DNA from 4 places in the Streptomyces thermoviolaceus genome. Region 1 is predicted to be linked to each of the others. Evidence: riboswitches for the same ligand, from Rfam matches in the RefSeq annotation. Region 1 holds a riboswitch; each other region holds the start of a gene.

The links. A riboswitch is a leader RNA that binds a small molecule or an ion and turns the genes downstream of it on or off. The one in region 1 is predicted to bind cyclic di-AMP.
Positions count from the first base shown of each region.
Region 2: another riboswitch for cyclic di-AMP. It lies ahead of OG899_RS14380 (M23 family metallopeptidase); the one in region 1 lies ahead of OG899_RS23330 (C40 family peptidase).
Region 3: another riboswitch for cyclic di-AMP. It lies ahead of OG899_RS05650 (M23 family metallopeptidase); the one in region 1 lies ahead of OG899_RS23330 (C40 family peptidase).
Region 4: another riboswitch for cyclic di-AMP. It lies ahead of OG899_RS10940 (transglycosylase SLT domain-containing protein); the one in region 1 lies ahead of OG899_RS23330 (C40 family peptidase).

Region 1 is NZ_CP109280.1:5,342,616-5,346,818, reverse strand. Features, by position in the region: partial or broken gene OG899_RS23340 (amino acid permease C-terminal domain-containing protein) at 139-255, shown strand; gene OG899_RS23335 (ANTAR domain-containing protein) at 426-815, opposite strand; cyclic di-AMP (ydaO/yuaA leader) riboswitch at 1,515-1,637, shown strand; gene OG899_RS23330 (C40 family peptidase) at 1,640-2,113, shown strand; gene OG899_RS23325 (ATP-binding protein) at 2,130-2,621, opposite strand; gene OG899_RS23320 (helix-turn-helix transcriptional regulator) at 2,878-3,735, shown strand; gene OG899_RS23315 (DUF397 domain-containing protein) at 3,765-3,995, shown strand; gene OG899_RS23310 (8-amino-7-oxononanoate synthase) at 4,127-4,203, opposite strand, start outside.
Region 2 is NZ_CP109280.1:3,278,840-3,283,042, reverse strand. Features, by position in the region: gene OG899_RS14385 (aldo/keto reductase) at 1-388, opposite strand, end outside; gene OG899_RS14380 (M23 family metallopeptidase) at 493-1,533, opposite strand; cyclic di-AMP (ydaO/yuaA leader) riboswitch at 1,545-1,701, opposite strand; tRNA gene OG899_RS14375 (tRNA-Met) at 2,257-2,330, opposite strand; gene OG899_RS14370 (dihydrofolate reductase family protein) at 2,433-3,563, opposite strand; gene fabI (enoyl-ACP reductase FabI) at 3,828-4,203, opposite strand, start outside.
Region 3 is NZ_CP109280.1:1,280,202-1,284,404, forward strand. Features, by position in the region: gene OG899_RS05645 (GntR family transcriptional regulator) at 1-610, opposite strand, end outside; gene OG899_RS05650 (M23 family metallopeptidase) at 909-1,667, opposite strand; cyclic di-AMP (ydaO/yuaA leader) riboswitch at 1,680-1,840, opposite strand; gene OG899_RS05655 (pitrilysin family protein) at 2,066-3,454, opposite strand; gene OG899_RS05660 (pitrilysin family protein) at 3,451-4,203, opposite strand, start outside.
Region 4 is NZ_CP109280.1:2,507,833-2,512,035, reverse strand. Features, by position in the region: gene OG899_RS10950 (ATP-grasp domain-containing protein) at 1-1,165, shown strand, start outside; gene OG899_RS10945 (HAD family hydrolase) at 1,327-2,133, shown strand; gene OG899_RS10940 (transglycosylase SLT domain-containing protein) at 2,194-2,679, opposite strand; cyclic di-AMP (ydaO/yuaA leader) riboswitch at 2,684-2,872, opposite strand; gene OG899_RS10935 (polyprenyl synthetase family protein) at 3,478-4,203, shown strand, end outside.

The sequences.
Region 1 (4,203 bases):
GCGAGCTGATTCGTGGTGCGCGCCGCGGGTCGCGGTGCTCGGCGCGGGGACCGTCGGCTGTGCGTGCGCCCGCGCACCGGTGCCACAGCGTGATGGCCGTCGCCGTCGTGGTGCTGCGCCGGCCGGACACGCCCCGACCTGCCCCGCGCCTTCCGCACCCCGCTGGTGCCCCTGGTCCCGGCCGTCGGCTTCGCCTTCTCGGTCGGGCTGATCGCCCACCGGGGCCGGGTGACCTGGCCGCGTCGCGCCGTGTGGATGGTGGCCGGCCCCGGTGGTCTACGGCCTGTTCTGCCATCCCGGTCCGGTGGTCTACGGCCCGTTCCGCCATCGCGGTCCGGGGAGCGCCGCCGCGGCACCGGGGCGGCCCTGCCCACCGCCTTGGCGGCACCGGCCCGGCGCCTCCGACCGGGCCACCGCCCCAGGGTCTACGACTGGCCCGCGGGCTCGTGCGCCGCGCGCCGGGCGAGGGCGCGTCGCAGCGCCTCCAGCTCGGTGTCGGGCAGGGCGCCTCCCTGGGCGAACTTCAGCACATGCTCGGCGACGGTGCGCACCTTGGTGTTGGTCCGCTGGGAGACCTCCCGCAGGACCAGCCAGGCGTCGTCGGGAGGCATCCGCCCGAAGGCCACCACCGCGCCGATGGCCTGGTCGATCACGGCGTGCGAGGTGAGCGCGTGCTGGAGCTGGTCGATCTCCTCGTGCAGCCGCTCGTGCTCCAGCACCAGGTCGGTGACGGACAGCGGCTGGAGGGGATGCCGCCGGGACATCGCGAAGAACGCCATGGAGTTCCCCTGGGTCGTCGAGCGGCCGAGTTCCATCTCCAGCTTGCGTCAGGAGCACCCGGCGCACGACCGGAGGCCGGACGAGCGAAGCCCTCCCCCGTTCGACGGGCACGTTCTTGCACGTTCTGCATGTTCTGGACACGCGTCGCGCCGGGCGGTGGTGTCCCGGCGGACGCACACCTCCCGGAACACCGTGCCATCCCTCCGCACACCACCACGTCCCCTCACACCACGCCCGTGTGTGCACCACCCCTGCGTGACCCCTGCACCACCCGCGTGATCCACCCCGCTGGCGCCGTCCGCAGGCACGGACAGGCGGGCGCACGAGGCCCTCGCGCTACGCGGCTCAGGGCACAAAACCCCGGATCGGACCAACCGGGATACGGCCTTTTGAGGGAGGCACGCCCCGGCGGAGCGTCGTGTTCCGGTTGCGCACCGGGACCCCGCGATCGCCGGTACGGGCCGCTTCGGCGCTGGTCGCAGGGGCGTGCACACCACCGCAGGACGAGTTGACGCAGCCGATTTCACCCGAACGGGCTAATGGCGAGAAACGACACCACACAGCGGCACTGTTGGGATTTTCAGACCCCCGTAGGCCAAGATCCGTGTCTGACGACAAGCCCCCGCCACCGGTGGCGGGGCGGTCCGGGCGGACGCCGAGTCCTGCCGCCGCCCGGGCGACCGGTCGACGCAGTGGATCGGCAGGAGTGGAGGACCCGAGCACGACGGGTCGCCGGAACGGTCACGCCATGACCGGGCCGGGCGGACCCTTGGGGTGAAGCCGCACACCGCGGCCGGGCTACTTCGCCAGCCCGAATCCGACAGGTCATCCTTCACAGGCGGCTGACGAAGGGTTGCGCATGACTGCGCTCAATCGTGTCCCGTCTTTTGTAGCCCGTGCAGGTACGGCCTCGGCCCTCACCCTCGCCGCCGTGGGCAGCTCGATCGCGATCCCCGGAGCGGCAACCGAGGCCTCGGCAGCGACTCTGGCGACGAAGGCCCTGAAGATCGCGGCGTCCAAGAAGGGCTCCCCCTATCAGTGGGGAGCGACGGGCCCGCGGAGATTCGACTGCTCCGGGCTCACGCTGTACTCCTTCAAGAAGGCCGGCAAGAAGCTGCCCCGCACCGCCGCACAGCAGTACAACAAGACCCGCCACATCTCCGCGCGCAGCCGCCGCGCCGGCGACCTGGTGTTCTTCCACCGGGGCTCGTACGTCTACCACGTCGGCATCTACGCGGGCCACGGCAAGATCTGGCACGCGCCGCGCACCGGAGCCGTGGTGCGGCTGGAGAAGATCTGGACCAAGAACGTCTGGTACGGCAGGGTCAGGTGACCGGGCCGGGTGCCCGTCAGAACACCCCGCGCGCATTCCGTCCCGCGGGCCGCCCGGCGTCCGCCCGGGCCGTGCCCGCGGGGCGGTCGGGCAGGGACCAGGGGAGTTCGACACCGACCGTCTTGCCGCCCTCCCGGAGGGGCCGCACGGTCATACGGCCGCCGCGCTCGGCGGTCAGCCACCGGATGATCACCAGCCCCCGGCCGTTGTCCTGCTGGACAGCGGCCGGCAGTCGTCTGGGCAGGCGCGGATGGCTGTCGGTGACGCCGATGCGCAGCCGTTCGTCGCGGTCGAGGGCGAGGTCCACCGTGAAGGTGGGGGACTGTCCGAGGGTGTGCTGGACGGCGTTGGTGGCGAGTTCGGAGACGATGATCCGCACGGTGTCGGCGATGTCCGAGTCCGGCGGCAGACCCCACTCCGCGAGAATGCCCACCGCATATGCGCGCGCGGCGGACACCGAGGCGGGTTCGCTCGGCAGAGTGACGGATGCTTCCAAATGGTCTGCCATGCGACGTCGTCCCTTTCCCACGGGGCCGCGTTCCGGAAAAAAGCGGAGGTGCGCGTGCGGTCCCGGACCGGTGCTTGCCCGTCAGACTGCCATCACCACGACGGTCACGGGTGGCGATCCACCAAGATATGCATATATCTGTCGCTCGATGCGGTGAACTCTGCTACGGAAGAACGTATTTGACACCGGCCTGTGCAGCGGGCCGTTGCCGCCGTCCCGATCCACGGCGGACCTTTCGAGAAGACGAGGAGTTGCGATGCATCACGGTCCTGAGGTGCGCCGGCGCAAGTTGGGCGCGGAACTGCGTGCCTTGCGCACGGCGGCGGGACTCACCAGCGGCGAGGCGGCCCGCAGAGCGGGCTGGCACCAGTCCAAGGTGAGCCGGATCGAGACCGGCACCAGCGGGGTGAAACCGGCCGACGTCCGGTTACTGCTCGACGCATACGAGGTCGAGGACGGTCAACTGCGCGAACTGCTGCTGGCGTTGGCTGGCTCGGGCGACGCCGAGGACCGTCCCTGGTGGCACGCCTACCGCGGGGTGCTGCCGCCGACCTACCGGGACTTCATCAGCCTGGAGTCCCAGGCCACCGGCATGCGCACCCTGGAGACCTCGGTCGTCCCCGGACTGCTGCAGACCCCCGAGTACGCCCGTGCGGTGACCCGGGCGGCTGTGGACGGGGTCGACGAGCAGCGGCTGGACACCCTGGTCGAGGTGCGGCTGACCCGGCAGGGCGTGCTGCGGGGCGACCCTCCGCTGCGGCTGAACGCAGTACTGGACGAGGCGGTGCTGCGCCGTCAGGTCGGCGGTCCTGAGGTGATGGCACGCCAGCTGGACCGCCTGATGGAGGCGGCCCGGCTCCCCCAGGTGACACTTCAGGTACTGCCCTTTTCCGCGGGTGCTCATATCGGCGTCACAGGCCCTTTCGTAATCTTCTCCTTTTCGAACACATCTGATCTCGACGTGGTAGTTCTCGACCATTTGACGAGTAGCCTCCATCTGGAACGGAAAGAAGACCTGCAGGCCTACTCGGAGGCCTTCGACACCCTTCGGCTCCACGCGATGCCGGCCGAGGACTCGTTGGAATACATCGCCGAGATACGCCAGGACTGGTGACACGGCGAGCGACCGCGTAAGGAGGCACCATGTCTGCTCTGCCGCGGAACGTACGCTCCAGCAAGGACCTGCACGGCGTGCGGTGGCTGCGCAGCAGCTACAGCACGGGCGCCAACAACTGCGTCGAGACGGCCCGGCCGGCCTCGGGGCCCTGCGCCGGGCTGCTCGCCGTACGCGACTCGAAGGACCCCGCCGGGCCCGCGCTGCTGTTCTCCCCCGCCAGCTGGACCCGGTTCACCGCCGCGGTGCACCGCATGTGACCTGCGGCCTGTCGTTCGGATCGTCCCGACGTCGTTCGACAGGCACCGCACCTCGCGGCCGGGCTGATCCGAACGAGAGGGCCAGGGAGCCCCCGGCCACGTCCGGTACCGCACGGCCGTGCCGTGCGGGCTCATGGCCGCGTGTCGCCGATCACCCGGACCGCGTGGTCGATCTGCGCCGGGGTGAGGTCCGCGCGGGCGGTCACCC
Region 2 (4,203 bases), 2.1 Mb from region 1:
CGGGCTGATCGAAGTGCGTGTAGTACAGGTCGATGTGGTCGGTGCCCAGCCGCCGCAGGGAGGCGTCGGCCGCGGCCTTGATGGTGGCCGCGGACAGGCCCCGGTACTCCGGGTGCTGGCTGACCTTGGTGGCGATGACGACGTCGGAGCGGCTGCCCCGCTTCGCCAGCCACCGGCCGATCACCGTCTCCGACTCGCCGCCCTTGTTGCCCTCCGCCCAGGCCGAGTACGAGTCGGCGGTGTCGATGAAGTTGCCGCCCGCGGCGGTGTACGCGTCCAGGACGGCGAAGGACTGCTTCTCGTCGGCGGTCCAGCCGAAGACGTTGCCGCCCAGGCAGAGCGGAAAGACCTCGAGGTTTGACGGACCGAGCGTGCGCACAGGACTCATACCCACGTCAACGCCGGCCGGGACCGGTCATTTCGCCCTCCGCCGGGCCCATCGGCGAAGATCACGCGAACGGCCCCACGGTGCCGCGCGGGGCCGGTCGACGCCTACGGCTGGAGTCCCTTGCCCTGCAGCCACGCCATCGGGTCGATGCCGGCGGCCTGCCCGTCCGGGTGGACCTCCAGGTGCAGATGCGGACCGGTCACATTGCCGGTGGCGCCCACCCGGCCGATGACGTCGCCGGTGTTCACCTTCTGGCCGACGGACACGGTGATCGACGACTGGTGGCAGAACCACAGCTCGGTGCCGTCGTCCAGGGTGAGGACCGTGCGGTAGCCGTAGGCCCCGGCCCAGCCCGCCTGGGTGATGGTGCCGCTGTGGATCGCCTTGATCAGGGTGCCGGTGGGCGCGGCGAAGTCCAGGCCGGTGTGGTGGCCGCTGGACCACATCGAGCCGGCGTCGCCGAAGGTGGAGGTGATGGTGTACGACGAGGTCGGCAGCGTGTACTGCTTGGCCAGCCGGGCCAGCCGCTCCTGCTCGGCCTTCTTCTTGGCCTCCTCCTCCGCCTTCTGCTTCGCGGCGGCGGCCTCCTTCTGCGCCTGGGCGGCGGCCTGCTCGGCCTGCCGGTCGGCGGCGGCGTCGGCCTCCTCCTGCGCCTTGATCTCGACCTGGGCCCGCTGCTGCTCGGCCTGGGCGATGATCCGGTTGCGCAGGGCCTCTCCGGCGTCGGTGCGGCCGGCGTCGGTGTTCCCGTCGGTCTCGGCGGTGACCTGGGTGACGTCGCTGAGCGCGGTCGCGGAGCCCTGCTCGGTGTCGGTGTGCTGCGCGGAGGTGTCGAGCAGCGAACCGACGGACGGCAGGTCCGGCAGGGAGATGGACACCGGCGGCTTGCCCGGGTTGGCGCTGGCCATGCCGCCCGCTCCGACCGCGGCGATCACACCCACGCCGAGCACGGTGGAACTGCGGGCGAATCCGCCGCCGCGCTGCTTGACGACCCGGTGCCGGCCGCGCACCGGGCGGACGGACTCCTCGGTGGGGTTCCACTCCGTCCAGGTGCCCTCGTCGGACCGACCGGCGTCGTGGCCGAAGGTCTCGGTGTGCGGGCTGGGCAGGAACGGGGCTTCGGGAGCGGGCGGGTTGGACGCCACGGAGGCGCACTCCTTTCCTTCCGTCTCGCCTACCGGGTTAGCTGACGGGTTCGGAGCAGGAAGGTCTCCTACGCGCGTCAACTGCCGTGCAGAGCAGGGCAGTCGGGCCCGATTCACCCCTGATGGATGGTTCCCCGGTTCCCTTGCGGGATTCGGCGTGCGCACGCGGAGCCGCCTCTTGTGACGGCTGGGACGACCGCGCTGCGTTATCGAACGTTAATAGAAGCGAGGCACCGTTTCCAAGCCCGTACGGCTGGTTCCTTGCAGCTTTTCAGGCCAGGACATACGCCTCATCACCGGCGAAACCAGGGCGAGTTGACCCGGGAATCCGGCCAGCGACGACCGAAAAAAGCTCCCCGTCCCACGCCGACGTCATATGACAGTTCGTCAGTCGTGATGCGGACGGGGACCGTGTGACCACACACCGTCACCACCCGGCCACCGTCCCCGGTTCGCCGTCCACGCCTCGCGCACCGCCCCGCGGACCGGGCCTCACCTCCACAGCACCGGCACCGCGAACCAAGCGTCACCTCCACAGCACCGGCACCGCGAACCAAGCGTCACGCCCAGAGCACCGGCACCGTGTACCGCCGGCGCCGGACGCCCTGGCAGTCGACCGCACCGATCGCACCGGCCACGGAGGCCGTCCGAGCGCGGCCGCCCAGGCCGCCGAACAACACTCAGGGCCGGAACCCTGATGGGATTCCGGCCCTGAGCCTTCAGTAGCGGGGACAGGATTTGAACCTGCGACCTCTGGGTTATGAGCCCAGCGAGCTACCGAGCTGCTCCACCCCGCGTCGGTGTGTATCCAGTGTACGCCATGCGCGGCAGTGCTCGCACACACCCCGGTGAGGCGCTCGTCACGCACCCCGCAGGCGTCCGGTCCGCTCGCGCATCGCTCACTGCAGCAGATGCCGGTTCGGCGCCTGGGCCGCATCGGCGAACTCCGGCAGCTCCACGACCTGGGCGCCCTCACCCGCCAGCAGCCCGGCCCCGTCGGCGCCCGGCACGAACGTGTCCGGCTCCCGCCAGGCCGTGACGACCCGCCGCACTCCCGCGTCCAGGATCAGCCGGGCGCACGGACGCGGCCGGGAGGCACGCCGGGCGCACGGCTCCAGGCTGCTGTACACCGTCGCACCGGGCAGCCGCGGATCCGCGGGATCGATCTTGGCGAGCGCCGCCTCCTCCGCGTGCACCACCGGGTCACCGCCCTCCCGCGAGTGCGCACGGGCCAGCTCGGTGCCGTCGGCCGCGACCACCACGGCCCCCACGCTGAACGCGGTCCGCGAGGGCGGGCACTGCGCCGCCAGCTCGCACGCGATCCGCAGCCAGTGCCGGTCCGCGGGCACGGCGTCCGCCCCGGTGCCGGGCTCGGTCGGCTCGTACCGCATCAGGACGACGTCCCCGACGGCCCGCGTCTCCAGCAGCCGCAGCCGCCCGCTCTGGTACGCGCCGGGCCCGAACATCCGCGGCGCCCGCGGGTCCCCGACCAGCAGCGGCGCCACCACCAGCTGGATCTCGTCGACCAGCCGGCGCTGCAGCAGCTGGGTGTGGACCGTGCCGCCGCCCTCGACCATCAGCCGGCGCACTCCTCGGACGTCGTGCAGATGTTCCAGCAGCCGCCGCCAGTCCGGCTCGGCCCCCAACGGCACGACATCGGCGGCGACACCGGCCCGCCGCAGCCGCCGGGCGCCCTCGTCGGAGGTGTAGACGATCTTCTCGCCGCCGGTGTGCCAGAAACGCGCCCCCGGATCGAGATCGCCGGAGGCGGTGACCGTGACCTTCAGCGGATGCTCCGGCCGGCCGCTCGCCACCCGCGCGGCGCGCCGCTCGGCCGAGGCGACCAGCAGCCGCGGATCGTCGGCCCGCAGGGTGCCCGCCCCGACGAGGATCGCGTCCACCGACGCCCGTACCTCGTCGACCCGGTCGAAGTCGGCCGGCGAGGACAGCAGCAGCCGGTCGGGCCCGGCGTCGTCCAGGCAGCCGTCGAGGGAGACGGCGGCGGACAGCAGGACATGGGGCAGCGGCATCGACGCACTCTTTCCTCACGAGCCGACGGCCACAAGGGGCGGCGCGGCGGCACAGACGGAGCCGGACGGACGGAAGCGGCCCCGCGCCCCGGCCGGGCTCCGGGCCGCCCCGGTCCAGTCTCGCTCAGCCCCACCCGCTCTCGTCGAGCCCGCCGTTCGCACGGAATGTGCCGTTCCCGCCGGACCTGCCGTTCCCGCGGCCGGGCCGGTCGGGCGACCACCGCGCACGGACGCGGGCCCGGCGAGACGGCCCCCGCGCCGCCGTCAGGCGCCCACGGCGGAGACACCGCCGTCCACGTGCAGGACCTGCCCCGTGATGGCCCGGGCCGCGTCGCTGAGCAGGAAGACGACGGCATCGGCCACCGGCGAGGCGTCCGAGGTGTCCCAGCCCAGCGGAGCCCGCAGGGGCCACTCCTCCGCGAGCTCCTCGAACCCCGGGATGGACCTGCTCGCCATGGTGGTGATCGGGCCGGAGTCGACCGCGTTCACGCGGATGCCCTTGGGACCCAGGTACCGGGCGAGGTAGCGGTTGGTGGCCTCCAGCGCGGCCTTCGCGGGCCCCATCCAGTCGTAGGCCGGCCAGGCGACGGACGCGTCGAAGGTGAGGCTGACCACCGATCCACGGTTCTCGGACTTCTCC
Region 3 (4,203 bases), 4.1 Mb from region 1:
GGTGCCGGGAGACGGCACGCTGGACGTGCAGCGCCGCGATGGCCCGGGCGCGCTCGCTGTCGCCGCGCCGCACCGCGTCCACGACGGCCGCGTGCTCGGCCCACGAGGCCACGGGGTCGGCCGGGGCGGCCACCTGGTAGATCCACGCGATCTTCAGCCGGAGCCGGGTGAGCGCGGTGATGAGCGCGGGGCTGCCGCTGGCCTGGACGAGCGTCTCGTGGAACCAGGCGCCCAGCGCGCGCAGTTCCTCGCCGGCGCCGCGCTCGGCCCGCTCCCGGCCCAGCCTGACCAGGCCGCGCAGCACCTTCAGATGCGACTCGGTGCGCCGCTGGGCGGCTCGCGCGGCGCCCAGGGGTTCCAGCAGCAGGCGCATCTCCAACAGGTCGGCGGCCTCCTGCTCGGTGGGTTCCGCCACGCAGGCGCCGGCGTGCCGGCGGGTCACGACGAAGCCCTCGGCCTCCAGGGTGCGCAGGGCCTCGCGCACGGGGACGCGGGAGACGCCGTAGCGGCGGGCGAGGACGTCCTCCGTGAGCCGGCTGCCGCGCGGGTGGACCCCGGCGACGATGTCGTCCCGGATCGCCGTGCACACCGAATGCGCCGGAATGCGCATGACCGACCTCCGCCTGCATACCGTCGTCATTTCCGCCTCGCGCCGTGCGAGGCGCGCGAGTTCACTGAACTCTGGGGCCGACTCTAAGGCAGGAAACCGTTATTTGCGGCGGGGAACTGTTTTTCATGGGCGGGTTTTGGACAACGCGCCCGCGGCGCGCGTACGGAACGGAGAAAAGCCCCGGCGCGCGGTTGCGGCCGGGGCTTTTCCGTGGGAGCCGGGGCGTTCGCGCGGCGTCGAGGCCGTTCGGGCGTCAGGACCGTTCCGGCGCCGAAGCCGTTCGCCGCGCCGGTGCGCGTCAGACGTCCACGCCGTGCTGGCGGAGGTAGGCGACGGGGTCGATGTCGGAGCCGTAGTCGGGGCCGGTGCGCACCTCGAAGTGCAGGTGCGGTCCGGTGACGTTGCCGGTCGCGCCGGACAGGCCGATCTGCTGGCCGGGGACGACCTGCTCGCCCACCGAGACGTTGATGAACGACAGGTGGCCGTACTGGGTGTAGTGACCGTCGGCCATCCGGATCACGATCTGGTTGCCGTACGCGCCGCCCCAGCCGGTCTGGACGACGGTGCCGGAGCCGACGGCATGCACCGGGGTGCCGGTGGCGGCGTGGAAGTCGATGCCGGTGTGGGTGCCGGAGGACCACAGGGAGCCGCCGCTGTGGTAGCCGGTGGAGACGGAGGAGCCGAAGACCGGCGCCACGAAGGTGTCGAGCAGCTTGCGCTCGGCCTCCCGGGCGGCGCGCTCGGCGGCCTCCCGTTCCCGCTTCGCCAGCTCGGCGGCCGCCTTCCGGGCCTCCTGCTCGGCCCGCTTGCGGTCGGCCGCCTCGCGCTGGGCGACGGCCTGTGCGTCGATCTTGTCCGCGAGGGCGTCGGTCAGGGAGATCACCGGGCTGAGGCCGGTCTCCTCGGCGGCCGGACCGTCGGAGGCGAAGGCCGGCGAGGCGGCCAGGGTGCCGACGACGCCGGTGGTGGTCAGGGCCGCGACGCCGGCGGCGCGGGCGGTGGTGCGGTGGATCGACCCGGGACGGCGGTGCTTGCCGGTGGCGCGCGTGAACGCCATGCAGACGCTGGTCCTTTCCTTCCCTGTCGCCTGCCGGGTTAGCTGACGGGTTCGGAGCAGGAAGGTCTCCTACGGTCACCCGCGCGGCCTTGTGCGGGCGTCCGATTCACCCCGGGACATGGGTCCCCGGCTCCCCTGGCTCGCGCCGTACGGGGACTCGGCGATGGCTGTCCGGTGCCGCGGGTGCGGCGTGAAGCCCGACGAACAGCCGGAGAGACGCTAAAGGGGGCGCACGTCAATTCCCAAACCGAAGCGGGAGTTTGTAGCACAGACCACAGGGCAGAAAGGCAGCCTCCGGCGCATTTGGGACACCACGGGGCCCTGGTGACCGTCCGGTCACCAGGGCCCCGCCGGCTCGGTGGTCCGCTAGGGCGTCACGTATGCCGTCACCGATGCCGTCACTCGGCCGGGACGACGGTGACCGGGCCGATGCCCAGGGCGGCCACGGGTTCCTCGATCTGCGCCGCGTCACCGACGAGGACCGTCACCAGGCGGTCCACCGGGAAGGCGCTGACCACGGCCGCGGTGGCCTCCACCGTGCCGGTGACGGCGAGCTGCTGGTACAGCGTGGCCTGGTAGTCGTCCGGCAGATGCTGTTCGACCTGGTCGGCGAGGGTGCTCGCCACGGCGGCCGCCGTCTCGTACTTCAGCGGTGCCACCCCGACGAGGTTCTGCACGGCGTTGTCCCGCTCGGCGTCGGTCAGGCCCTCGGCGGCCAGGGTGCGCAGCACGGTGAACAGGTCGTCCAGGGCGGGCCCGGTGTTCGGGGTGTCGACGGAGCCGCTGATCGCGAGCATCGCGGCGCCCGATCCGTCCGGCGCGGACCGCAGCACCTGGCCGAAGGCCCGCACCCCGTAGGTGTAGCCCTTCTCCTCGCGCAGCACCCGGTCGAGGCGGGAGGTGAGGGTGCCGCCCAGGCAGTAGGTGCCGAGCACCTGGGCGGGCCACACGCTGGAGTGCCGGTCCGGTCCGATGCGGCCGATGAGCAGCTGGGTCTGCACGGCCCCGGGACGGTCCACGATGACCACGCGGCCGGTGTCGTCGGCGGTCACCGGGGGCACCGGGCGCGGCGTGGCGGGCGCGCCGGTCCAGGCGCCCAGGGTGTCGCCGAGCACCGCGTCCAGGTCGATGCCGGTCAGGTCGCCGACCACCACGACCGTGGCGGTGGAGGGGCGCACATGGCGGTTGTAGAAGGCGCGGACGGCGGCCGCGTCGATCGCGGCGACGGTCTCCTCGGTGCCCTGCCGCGGCCGGGACATGCGCGAGTCGGCCGGGAACAGCTCCTTGGACAGTTCCTTGGCGGCGCGGCGGGAGGGGTTGGCCAGCTCGTGCGGGATCTCGTCGAGCCGGTTGCGCACCAGGCGCTCGATCTCGGACTCGGCGAACGCGGGGGACCGCAGCGCGTCGGCGAGCAGGCCGAGGCCCTTGGCGAGGCGGGAGGCGGGGACCTCCAGGCTGAGGCGGACGCCGGGGTGGTCGGCGTGCGTGTCCAAGGTGGCGCCGGCGCGCTCCAGCTCGGCCGCGTACTCCTCCGCTGAGAGTCGGTCGGTGCCCTCGGAGAAGGCCCGCGCCATGATCGTTGCGACGCCGTCCAGACCGGCCGGCTCGGCGTCCAGCGGGGCGTCCAGCAGCACCTCGACGGCGACGACCTGCTGGCCGGGGCGGTGGCAGCGCAGCACGGTCAGGCCGTTGTCCAGGGTGCCGCGCTCGGGGGCGGGGAACGCCCACGGCTTGGCCTCGCCCGCCTGGGGCCGCGGGTGGAACTCCATCGTGGCGAGCTCGGTCACTTCGCCGTCTCCTCGCTGTCGTCGGCGGCCGCGGCGTCCGCGTCCGGGGTGTCGTCCTGGGTGTCGGCGGTGGGCTCGTAGACGAGCACCGCGCGGTTGTCGGGGCGCAGGCGGGCCTTGGCGATCTCCTGGACCTCCTCGGGGGTGACCTCGAGGACGCGCTGGACGGCGGTCAGGGCCAGCTGCGGGTCGCCGAACAGGACGGCGAAGCGGCACAGTTCGTCGGCGCGGCCGGCGACCGTGCCGAGCCGGTCCAGCCACTCGCGCTCCAGCTGGGCCTGCGCGCGCTCCATCTCCTCGGCGGTCGGGCCCTCCTCGGCGAACCGGGCCAGCTCCTCGTCGATGGCGGCCTCGATGACGGGGACCTCGACGTCGCCGGAGGTCTTCACGTCCAGCCAGCCCAGGGAGGGCGCGCCGGCCAGCCGCAGCAGGCCGAAGCCGGCGGCGACGGCGGTGCGGTCGCGGCGCACCAGGCGGTTGTAGAGCCGGGAGGACTCGCCGCCGCCGAGGACGGTCAGCGCCAGGTCGGCCGCGTCGCAGGCACGGGTGCCGTCGTGCGGCAGCCGGTAGGCGGCCATCAGGGCGCGGGCGGGCACGTCCTCCTCGACGACCTCCCGCAGCTGCTCGCCGATGATGTCGGGCAGCGTGCCGTCGCGGGGCTCGGGCTTGCCGTCGTGGGCGGGGATGGAGCCGAAGTACTTCTCGATCCAGGCGAGGGTCTGCTCGGGGTCGATGTCGCCGACCACGGA
Region 4 (4,203 bases), 2.8 Mb from region 1:
GATCCGCAGCCTGGGCCGGCTCGGCGTGCCGATGTACGCGATCACCGAGGACGCCTACACCCCCGCGGCCTGCTCCCGCTATCTCACACGGGCCTTCGTCTGGCGGACCCGGGGCACCGAGGACGCCGGCCATCTGGTGGAGGGCCTGCTGCGGATCGGCCGCCGGATCGGCCGGCCCACCGTGCTGGTGCCCACCGACGAGGAGGCCGCCGTCCTGATCGCCGAGCACCAGGACGCGCTCGCCGGCCCGTTCCTCTTCCCGCGGGTGGCCCCCGGCCTGCCCCGGCAGCTGGCCAGCAAGCAGGGGCTGTACGAGCTGTGCGTGGAGCACGGCGTCCCCGCGCCCGCGACGTCCTTCCCGCAGACCTACGAGGACGTCGTCGCCTTCGCCGAGCAGGCCCGTTTCCCGGTGGTGGCGAAGAACCGCGAGGCGTTCGTGCGCCGCAGCCGCCCGGCGGTGAACGGCACCACGCGGATCACCACCCGCGAGGGCCTGCTCACCCTGGCCCGTGACTGGGGCGAGCGGCCGGGGGTGGTGCTGCAGGAGTACCTGCCGCGGGAGCAGGCCGAGGACTGGATCGTGCACGCCTACTTCGCCCAGGACGCCACCCCGCAGGCGCTGTTCACCGGGGTGAAGGTCCGTTCCTGGCCGCCCCACGCGGGCATGACGGCGCACGCCTACGTCGTGGACAATCCGGAACTCGCCGATCTGGCCGAGCGGTTCGTCAAGCAGATCGGCTTCACCGGGATCGTCGACCTCGACCTGCGCTACGACCGGCGCGACGGGCAGTACAAGCTGCTGGACTTCAATCCGCGGATGGGCGCGCAGTTCCGGCTGTTCGAGAGCGAGTCGGGCGTGGACGTGGTCCGCGCCCTGCACCTGGACCTCACCGGGCGTCCCGTCCCGGCGGGGGAGCAGCGCTCCGGTCACCGCTTCGTCGTGGAGAACATCGACCTGCCCGCCCTGCTCGCCTACCGCCGCAGCGGCTACACCACGCCGCACGCCCCGGCCCGGGCGACCGGGACGGAGCTGGCCTGGCTGGCGGCCGACGACCCGCTGCCGTTCGTCACCATGCTCGCCCGCTTCGTGCGGCCGGGCGTCAAGCACCTCTACCAGCTGTGGCGCACCCACCGCCGCGGCAGCGCCACCTCGGCCCGCGGCTGAGCCGAAACGACGAGCCGCGGCCGGGTCGCGGCAAGGACCCGCGGCTGCGTCGAGGCAGCTGCCTGCGGCTGACCCGCCGTCGGCGACACGCCCGGCGGCCGGTGCGCGTGCCTCGGACGGGCGGCAGGCCCGGCACGGTGCACGGTCCGTATTCTTCGCTCATGCCCGCACCCCCTGCCTACGCCCTCGTCGCCACCGATCTGGACGGGACGCTGCTGCGCGGCGACGACAGCGTGTCCGAGCGTTCCCGAGCCGCGCTGGCGCGGGCGACGGCGGCCGGCGCCCGCCATCTCGTCGTCACCGGCCGGCCGGCGCCGCGGGTGAAGCCGCTGCTGGCGTCCCTGGGCATCACCGGGCTCGCGGTGTGCGGGCAGGGAGCCCAGCTCTACGACGCGGGCGCGGACCGGCTGCTGGCGTCGGTCACCCTGGACCGGGAGACCGCGGAGGTGGCGCTCGGCAAGATCGAGGCCGAGGTGGGCGAGGTGTACGCGGCGGTCGACCAGGACGGCGTGGACGGGCTGACGCTCATCGAGCCGGGCTACCGCATGCCGCACCCGACCCTGCCCGCCCACCGGGTGCAGCGGCGCGACGAGCTGTGGCACAAGCCCATCACCAAGGTGCTGCTGCGCCATCCGGTGCTGTCCGACGACGCGTTGGCGGCGGCGGCCCGCGGCGTGGTGGGCTGTCTCGCCACGGTCACCATGTCGGGCCCGGGGACGGTCGAGCTGCAGCCCCGCGGCATCACCAAGGCGACCGGGCTGGCGCTGGCCGCCGAGCACCTGGGCCTGGACCGGAGCGCCGCTCTGGCGTTCGGGGACATGCCGAACGACATCCCGATGTTCCGGTGGGCCGCCTGGGGGGTGGCGATGGCCGACGCCCACCCGGAACTGAAGGCGGTGGCCGACGAGGTCACCGTGTCGAACGAGGACGACGGAGTCGCCGTCGTCCTCGAACGGTTGTTTGGCTAGTGGTCGGCCGACCGGGTCCCGGCCGGCCGACCGCTCACCGGTACGCGCCGTGGGCGCCGGTCAGTACGGGCCGTTGACGTTGTCGATGGAGCCGTACCGGTCGGCCGCGTAGTTGCAGGCGGCCGTGATGTTGGCGACCGGGTCGTAGATGTCGTACGAGGTGCCGGGCACGTGGTACGCGTCGAACGTGGGCTGGATGACCTGGAGCAGGCCCTTGGACGGGATGCCCTTGGCGGCGTTGGAGTCCCACAGATTGATGGCCTTGGGGTTGCCGGAGGACTCGCGCATCACATTGCGGTAGATGCCGTTGTAGGAGCCGGGGATGCCGTGCTCCCGCATGATCGCGAGCGACTCGCGGATCCAGCCGTCGAGGTTGTCCGAGTAGCTCACCGCGGTGGCGGTGGTCTGCGCCGCCGCCGGGGTGGCCGCGACGGCGCCGGTGGCGCCCACGAGAGGCAGGGCGAGAACGGCGGCGCTCGCGCCGCCGACGGCGAGGGCCCGCATCAGTCGAGCGCTGCGACGGGTAGGACGTCCGTGGACAGACATGGGTTCTTCCTCTCCGCCGCCTGCGAGGTGAGCTGTCGGGTTCGGGCGGAAAGGTGCCCGGCCGGCCCCGAAGGGCGCGGCTTCACCCCTAGCCGTTCCGGCGCGGCCTGACGTCCGGTGACGTCCGGTGCTCCGGCCCGGCGACTTACCTGGGTCCCCCGCTCCTGCCGTGAGGGTTCGGTCGATGGGTTCCGGGCGGCGGCAGGATTCGGCGTTCCGCCCGGCGTGGCGGGAAGCTATGCGACAGCACATGTCCGGAACAAGTCCTCGTCGCCCGCATCGCCCGGATATTCCATGATCAAGGGCTTATGAGGGGCTTGATCCTTCGCGTCCGCCAAGGGTCAACTTGCCTGCGTGAAGCGGGAATAAAGAGCGGGTGGCGCGATGTATGCCCGGCGTGGACGTGATACACCTCACGGTCGCCCGCCGGGCAGGGGTATTCACGGCTAACAGGAATTGGGGTGCTAATAGGGTTGAATCGGGCGATGAAGGGAGGTGTGGGGCGCCGTGGCGTGACGATCGTCACGCCGGGTGACGTTATGGCCAGTGTGAACGTGTGTATGGGTGGGCACGCATGGCGGGCGCGGGCAACCTCTGGCAGGGGGTACCAAGACGGCACATATCTGTACATATGTCGCATTCGGCGCCGTATCGAGCGATACCCGATAGCGCCCGGCCTGGAACGGTGGGCGCTATCGGTGATCGAAACATGACCGGATACGCTGACTTGAGTGATGGCAGCGACCTATCGACAAACCGTGTAATCGCCAGCAGACACCAGCAGACAGGAGACCCCTCGTGACCGTCGTCGGGCCGTTCGGGCTGAGCGTGCGGGGCCAGGCTCTCGAAGCCGATGTCCAGGCCGGGTTGGCGGCTGTCGAGGAAGGGCTGCTCGAAGCCACCAAGAGCGAGGTCCCCTTCATCACCGAGGCCGCGCAGCACCTGGTCAAGGCCGGCGGGAAGCGGTTCAGGCCGCTGCTCGTGATGCTCGCGGCGCAGTTCGGCGACCCGTACGCGCCGGGCGTGGTCCCCTCGGCGGTGGTGGTGGAACTGACCCACCTGGCGACGCTGTATCACGACGACGTCATGGACGAGGCCGCGGTGCGGCGCGGCGTGGCCAGCGCCAACACCCGCTGGGGCAACTCCGTGGCCGTCCTCACCGGTGACTTCCTGTTCGCCCGTGCCTCGCAGATCCTCGCCGACCTGGGCCCCGAGGCGGTCCGGGTGCAGGCCCTGGCCTTCGAGCGGCTGGTCACCGGTCAGATCCTGGAGACCGCGGGCCCCCAGGACGGCCGGGACCCGGTCGACCACTACCTGGACGTCCTCGGCGGCAAGACCGGCTCGCTGGTGGCCGTCTCCTGCCGGTTCGGCGCCATGATGTCCGGGGCCGACGAGACCGTCGTGGACGTGCTCACCCAGTACGGCGAACGGCTGGGCGTCGCCTTCCAGCTGGCCGACGACGTGCTGGACATCGCCTCCGACACCCACGAGTCCGGCAAGACCCCGGGCACCGACCTGCGCGAG